Regions from separate parts of the Psychrobacillus sp. FSL K6-1267 genome, predicted to be linked through region 3. Evidence: a T-box and tRNA genes for the amino acid it is inferred to sense, from the RefSeq annotation. Region 3 holds a T-box; the other regions hold tRNA genes.
The links. A T-box is a leader RNA that pairs with one kind of tRNA and senses whether it is charged. The one in region 3 lies ahead of thrS (threonine--tRNA ligase), so its partner is inferred to be a tRNA-Thr.
Positions count from the first base shown of each region.

Region 1: it has a tRNA-Thr gene. The T-box ahead of thrS (threonine--tRNA ligase) is inferred to sense a tRNA for this amino acid. The anticodon was not compared.
Region 2: it has a tRNA-Thr gene. The T-box ahead of thrS (threonine--tRNA ligase) is inferred to sense a tRNA for this amino acid. The anticodon was not compared.

Region 1 is NZ_JBBOOR010000001.1:96,112-98,363, reverse strand. Features, by position in the region: rRNA gene MHB55_RS00525 (16S ribosomal RNA) at 1-130, opposite strand, end outside; tRNA gene MHB55_RS00520 (tRNA-Ala) at 266-341, opposite strand; tRNA gene MHB55_RS00515 (tRNA-Pro) at 357-433, opposite strand; tRNA gene MHB55_RS00510 (tRNA-Arg) at 440-516, opposite strand; tRNA gene MHB55_RS00505 (tRNA-Leu) at 533-621, opposite strand; tRNA gene MHB55_RS00500 (tRNA-Gly) at 637-711, opposite strand; tRNA gene MHB55_RS00495 (tRNA-Leu) at 729-813, opposite strand; tRNA gene MHB55_RS00490 (tRNA-Lys) at 837-909, opposite strand; tRNA gene MHB55_RS00485 (tRNA-Thr) at 916-991, opposite strand; tRNA gene MHB55_RS00480 (tRNA-Val) at 1,005-1,080, opposite strand; rRNA gene rrf (5S ribosomal RNA) at 1,107-1,222, opposite strand; rRNA gene MHB55_RS00470 (23S ribosomal RNA) at 1,351-2,252, opposite strand, start outside.
Region 2 is NZ_JBBOOR010000001.1:3,960,969-3,963,220, reverse strand. Features, by position in the region: gene MHB55_RS20330 (hypothetical protein) at 22-168, shown strand; tRNA gene MHB55_RS20325 (tRNA-Asn) at 846-920, shown strand; tRNA gene MHB55_RS20320 (tRNA-Thr) at 928-1,000, shown strand; tRNA gene MHB55_RS20315 (tRNA-Val) at 1,108-1,183, shown strand; tRNA gene MHB55_RS20310 (tRNA-Tyr) at 1,205-1,288, shown strand; tRNA gene MHB55_RS20305 (tRNA-Gln) at 1,294-1,368, shown strand; tRNA gene MHB55_RS20300 (tRNA-Ala) at 1,390-1,462, shown strand; gene MHB55_RS20295 (GNAT family N-acetyltransferase) at 1,575-2,153, shown strand; gene rocF (arginase) at 2,224-2,252, shown strand, end outside.
Region 3 is NZ_JBBOOR010000001.1:2,648,831-2,651,082, reverse strand. Features, by position in the region: gene dnaI (primosomal protein DnaI) at 1-564, shown strand, start outside; T-box leader at 616-840, shown strand; gene thrS (threonine--tRNA ligase) at 965-2,252, shown strand, end outside.

The sequences.
Region 1 (2,252 bases), 2.6 Mb from region 3:
GTTGCCCACGTGTTACTCACCCGTCCGCCGCTAAATCAGAAGAAGCAAGCTTCTTCATCATTCGCTCGACTTGCATGTATTAGGCACGCCGCCAGCGTTCGTCCTGAGCCAGGATCAAACTCTCCATAATAGAGAACTTAAAAAGCTCATTTTGTTTTGCTGGCATCATCATTAAATGATGTCAAAAATTGTTTTGCGTCAATACAACCGAAGTTGTTTGATGCTATATGTCTTAACGTTTTGCATGTTCAGTTTTCAATGTTCATGGTGGAGCCTAGCGGGATCGAACCGCTGACCTCCTGCGTGCAAGGCAGGCGCTCTCCCAGCTGAGCTAAGGCCCCAATATTATAAATAACTGGTCGGGAAGACAGGATTCGAACCTGCGACCCCTTGGTCCCAAACCAAGTGCTCTACCAAGCTGAGCTACTTCCCGTATATATGGCGCGCCCGGCAGGAGTCGAACCCACAACCTTCTGATCCGTAGTCAGACGCTCTATCCAATTGAGCTACGGGCGCTAATGTTTCATAAAAGTGGTGCCGAGGACCGGAATCGAACCGGTACGGTAGTCACCTACCGCAGGATTTTAAGTCCTGTGCGTCTGCCAGTTCCGCCACCCCGGCACTTTGATGAATCTTTGGAGCGGAAGACGAGGTTCGAACTCGCGACCCCCACCTTGGCAAGGTGGTGTTCTACCACTGAACTACTTCCGCTCGGTTATTAAATTAAATGGTGCGGGTGAAGGGAGTCGAACCCCCACGCCTTGCGGCGCTAGATCCTAAGTCTAGTGCGTCTGCCAGTTCCGCCACACCCGCATATTTATTTCACAAAAAGTGAATGAGCCATGTAGGATTCGAACCTACGACCCTCTGATTAAAAGTCAGATGCTCTACCAACTGAGCTAATGGCTCGAAAAATGGTGCCGGAGAAAGGACTTGAACCCTCAACCTACTGATTACAAGTCAGTTGCTCTACCAGTTGAGCTACTCCGGCAGGAGTAAAGTTATGGTGGAGGATGACGGGCTCGAACCGCCGACCCTCTGCTTGTAAGGCAGATGCTCTCCCAGCTGAGCTAATCCTCCTGGGTAATATTAATTTCTTATTGCAAGCCCAGCGATGTCCTACTCTTGCAGGGGGAGACCCCCAACTACCATCGGCGCTGAAGAGCTTAACTTCCGTGTTCGGTATGGGAACGGGTGTGACCTCTTCGCCATCATCACTAGACTTGAATAATTTAATTGAAAGACAAGTTCTATTATAACAAGTTTGTAGAGTTTTACAAGCCTTATTATCAAAAAAATATTATTCTTTCAAAACTGAATAAACTGACATCATTAATAGAAACAAACAATTTGGTTAAGTCCTCGATCGATTAGTATTCGTCAGCTGCACGTGTCGCCACGCTTCCACCCCGAACCTATCTACCTCATCGTCTTTGAGGGATCTTACTTACTTGCGTAATGGGAAATCTCATCTTGAGGGGGGCTTCGTGCTTAGATGCTTTCAGCACTTATCCCGTCCACACATAGCTACCCAGCGATGCCCTTGGCAGAACAACTGGTACACCAGCGGTGTGTCCATCCCGGTCCTCTCGTACTAAGGACAGCTCCTCTCAAATTTCCTACGCCCACGACGGATAGGGACCGAACTGTCTCACGACGTTCTGAACCCAGCTCGCGTACCGCTTTAATGGGCGAACAGCCCAACCCTTGGGACCGACTACAGCCCCAGGATGCGATGAGCCGACATCGAGGTGCCAAACCTCCCCGTCGATGTGGACTCTTGGGGGAGATAAGCCTGTTATCCCCGGGGTAGCTTTTATCCGTTGAGCGATGGCCCTTCCATGCGGAACCACCGGATCACTAAGCCCGTCTTTCGACCCTGCTCGACTTGTAGGTCTCGCAGTCAAGCTCCCTTCTGCCTTTACACTCTTCGAATGATTTCCAACCATTCTGAGGGAACCTTTGGGCGCCTCCGTTACACTTTAGGAGGCGACCGCCCCAGTCAAACTGCCCGCCTGACACTGTCTCCTACCCGGGTTACGGGTATGGGTTAGAATTTCAATACAACCAGGGTAGTATCCCACCGACGCCTCCTCCGAAGCTGGCGCTCCGGGCTCTAAGGCTCCTACCTATCCTGTACAAGTTGCACCAAAATTCAATATCAAGCTACAGTAAAGCTCCACGGGGTCTTTCCGTCCTGTCGCGGGTAACCTGCATCTTCACAGGTACTATAATTTCACCGAGTCTCTCGT
Region 2 (2,252 bases), 1.3 Mb from region 3:
TAGAGGATTCGGAGATGTTGGATGGCAAAGAAAAAAAAAGAAAAGCAGGATGGGTTTTTTAAAGAAATTTTAGGTGAGATTGGTGGTTCTATAATATTTGAAGTGGTCTGGAACATCATAATGTTTATACCAAGAGTAATAATTCGCTTGATTTCAACCCTTTGGTGAAGTCATTATTTCCTATTTTAACTTATAATCACTTTAGTAAAATGGACAGTAAATGCATGAGCTTGAAGATACACTTCCTAGCTCACTTTTTGTGAATTTTAAATCAACCTTTCTCTTTAACATAGCCTTGTTAATAAAAAGATAAAAAGTTCTCCACTTATAAAGAAATAGGATGGCTCCCGAAATTGTATCTTCGGTAGCCGCTCTACTCGTAGGAAGGACAACAATTCCCTTATTATCAAAAGCTGCATTAAAAACGTTTCGAGTGTTGTAGGTTGGCGCAGGACTGTCGATGCAATAGGATGACCGAAAAAGAGAGGGATTGTCGTGACGTAAGTCATGACAATCCCTCTCAAAAAACTCCTCGGTTATCTTATAAGTAAAAGACCAGTCCGAAGCCATCAGGAAACACACTATCCATTTCAGAAGGATCAATTAAACTAACTTTCCCTGTATAATTAAATATTTAAAGGCCAATATAACATGGTGAAGCAATTCCAATGAAATAATTCCAAATATAGAAAAAGGACACATATTTAAACTAAATATTTTACTTTAACTCCTTAAATTCTATAATATTACATTTTAAATATTTCATTGGGAAAATATCTAAATTAAGCTTGAAATTTAAAGTATACTTGTTATAATTATATTTGTACTTTAAATGATAAGAACGTTCCGAAGTAGCTCAGTGGTAGAGCAATCGGCTGTTAACCGATCGGTCGTAGGTTCGAGTCCTACCTTCGGAGCCATTTTTATGCTTCCATAGCTCAGTAGGTAGAGTGCTTCCATGGTAAGGAAGAGGTCACCGGTTCAAATCCGGTTGGAAGCTTTTCTCATTACTAAAAGCAGGGAAAACATACATAAAAAAGTGCTTGTTTTGAAGATAGCTTTATGCTAAAATATTTATTGTCCGGTTTTTAATTAGGACACAGCAACGGAGGATTAGCTCAGCTGGGAGAGCATCTGCCTTACAAGCAGAGGGTCGGCGGTTCGAGCCCGTCATCCTCCACCATTTATGTTTTATGATTAGCCTGGAGGGGTAGCGAAGTGGCTAAACGCGGCGGACTGTAAATCCGCTCCTTAGGGTTCGGCGGTTCGAATCCGTCCCCCTCCACCAGTTATTGGGGTATAGCCAAGCGGTAAGGCAACGGATTTTGATTCCGTCATGCCCTGGTTCGAATCCAGGTACCCCAGCCATTACAACTCAGCATAAATTGTGGGGCCTTAGCTCAGCTGGGAGAGCGCCTGCCTTGCACGCAGGAGGTCAGCGGTTCGATCCCGCTAGGCTCCATCTATAAAACTCTTTCCATTTAATATGGGAAGAGTTTTTTTGATTCAAAAAATATATTCATCATACTCTAAAAGCGTTATGATTAGAAAAAAGAACAAAGGGTGTGTAATCGGTGGAAAAATTAACTCATAAAGACGTTACGTTAAGGTTATTAACCGAATCGGATATATCTATGCTATGGGAGCTATACGAGCCTAGCGTATTTAAATATATGCTAAATAAGATAGAGGATGAGCAGCAGTTAAGGCAATGGCTACAAGCTGGTATTGAGCAGATGAATGACCAAAAAAATGCTATTGCTTATGTAGTAGAACACACTACTACCAAAAAAATAATGGGTACTACTCGCATTTATAACATAGATCGAGTTAATCATGCTTGTGAAATCGGTTCTACTTTCTATGGAAAACAATATCAACGTACACATGTGAACACGACATGTAAACTTTTGCTGCTCAATTATTGCTTTGAAGATCTTGGTATGATCCGCGTACAGTTTAAAACTGATGAGCTAAATTTGCCATCTCAACAAGCAATTGAAAGGATTGGGGGTATCAGAGAAGGTGTGTTAAGAAATGAACGCATCAGGTCTGATGGAACAGTTAGAAATACAGTGGTATACTCCATTGTGGATTATGAGTGGGCAGAGGTTAAAAAACAACTAAAGTTTTTATTGAATAAATATACATAAAATTGCTCGGTTGAGCCAACTGACCCTTAGGATTTACAATGGATGTATGAACTGAAGGGGGTATAAAATAATGAATAAATTAAATGTATCAATTATCGG
Region 3 (2,252 bases):
GAGGCGAGTCTCTCAAGTTTAGATTTACAGGATGACAGTAGGGTAGTTGCGGTAAGGGCTGCTAAAGACTTCTTGAACGAATGGGAAAGAACAAATGTCTTGCCAGCTAAAGGACTCTATATTTACGGTAAGTTTGGTGTTGGTAAATCCTATCTATTAGGCGCATTAGCCAACGAGCTAGCCGCTAGACATATTCATTCTGTCGTTGTATATGTGCCGGAATTTCTGCGAGAAATGAAACAAGCGATACAAGATCAGTCTCTACCTGAAAAAGTAGAGTTTGTGAAAAAGGCCCCAGTGCTAATGCTTGACGATATTGGAGCGGAAACCATGTCTAGCTGGACAAGAGATGAGATTATAGGCACAATTCTCCATTATAGAATGTCAGAGCAACTCCCGACGTTTATGTCCTCGAACTTTAACTACGATGAATTACAACATCATCTTTCCTACACGCAACGTGGAGAAAAAGAGGTAGTAAAGGCAGGGCGTATTATGGAGCGGATTAAAGCACTCACTAATCCAGTTGCTCTACGAGGGAAAAACTGGAGAGAGCTTAAATAACTACTTGCAAATGATAAAGTCGTGGCGTATAATCATTTTCATAAGAATAAGAATAATGCGTTGAAGAGGACAATAATCAGTTTGTACGACTTATAGAGAGAGAAGCCTTGGCTGGAAGCTTCTTAAGTATCGACAATCGATTTACCACCTCCGAGCAGTAGCTGTGAAATTGAAGTAGCAGTTGCCGGTCACCGGCCCGTTAGCCGATGCAGAGCTTCATCTATACTCGTATAGATAGAAGAAGGGTGGAACCACGATTTAAACCTCGTCCCTTTACCGGGATGGGGTTTTTTATTTTGTCTAAAATAAATAATCGTATTACCTGAACAGGCTTAGCTGTTCAAGGAAAGAACAGTTTTGAAGCCAGCATTTAATCTAAAACAATTAAGGAGTGTTCAAAATGGCAGATGTTATTAAGTTACAATTCCCAGATGGAGCAGTAAAAGAGTTTCCTTCATCTACAACTACAGAAGAAATAGCTCAATCTATTAGCCCTGGGCTGCGTAAAAAAGCTTTAGCAGGTAAATTAAGTGGTAAGCTGATTGATCTAAAAACACCTATTACAGAGGATGGGGAGATTGCAATCATCACTCCGGAATCAGATGAGGCATTAGAAATTCTTCGTCACAGTTCTGCGCATTTATTGGCACAAGCAGTTAAACGTCTTTTCAAGGATGTTAAATTAGGTATTGGTCCAGTTATTGAAAGTGGATTCTACTATGATATAGATTCTCCAGAGCCAATAACAGCAGATGACCTACCATTGATCGAAAAAGAAATGAAAAAAATCATTAATGAAAATATCGAAATTATTCGCCACGATGTTTCTCGTGAAGCAGCTTTTGACAAATTTAAAGATGATGAGTATAAAGTAGAGCTTTTAGAAGCAATTCCTGCTGGTGAACAGGTTTCTATTTATGAGCAAGGTGAATTCTTTGACCTTTGTCGTGGAGTCCATGTACCATCTACAGGCAAGTTAAAGGAATTCAAGCTATTAAGCATAGCAGGTGCTTATTGGAGAGGTAACAGTGACAACAAGATGCTTCAACGTATTTACGGAACTGCCTTCTTCAAAAAAGAAGACCTTCAAGCTCATTTGAAAATGTTGGAAGAAGCAAAAGAGCGTGATCACCGTAAAATTGGTAAAGAACTCGAACTTTTCACTAACTCATTGAAGGTAGGACAAGGTTTACCTCTTTGGTTACCGAATGGAGCAACTATTCGACGTGTAATCGAGCGTTATATCGTGGATAAAGAGCTGAAGCTCGGCTATAAACATGTATACACACCTGTGCTGGGTTCTAAAGATCTTTATGAAACTTCAGGCCATTGGGAGCACTATCAAGATTCTATGTTCCCACCAATGGAAATGGATAACGAAACATTAGTATTGCGTCCGATGAACTGTCCGCATCATATGATGATTTTCAAAAATGGCATGCATTCATACCGCAACCTCCCATTACGCATTGCTGAGCTCGGTACTATGCATCGTTACGAAATGTCGGGAGCTGTATCGGGACTTCAACGTGTTCGCGGGATGACTTTAAATGATGCTCACCTTTTTGTACGTCCAGATCAAATCAAAACTGAATTCCAAAAGGTTGTAGAACTAATCATCTCTGTTTACAAAGACTTTGACTTAAATGATTATTCTTTCCGTTTATCTTACAGAGATCCAAACAACA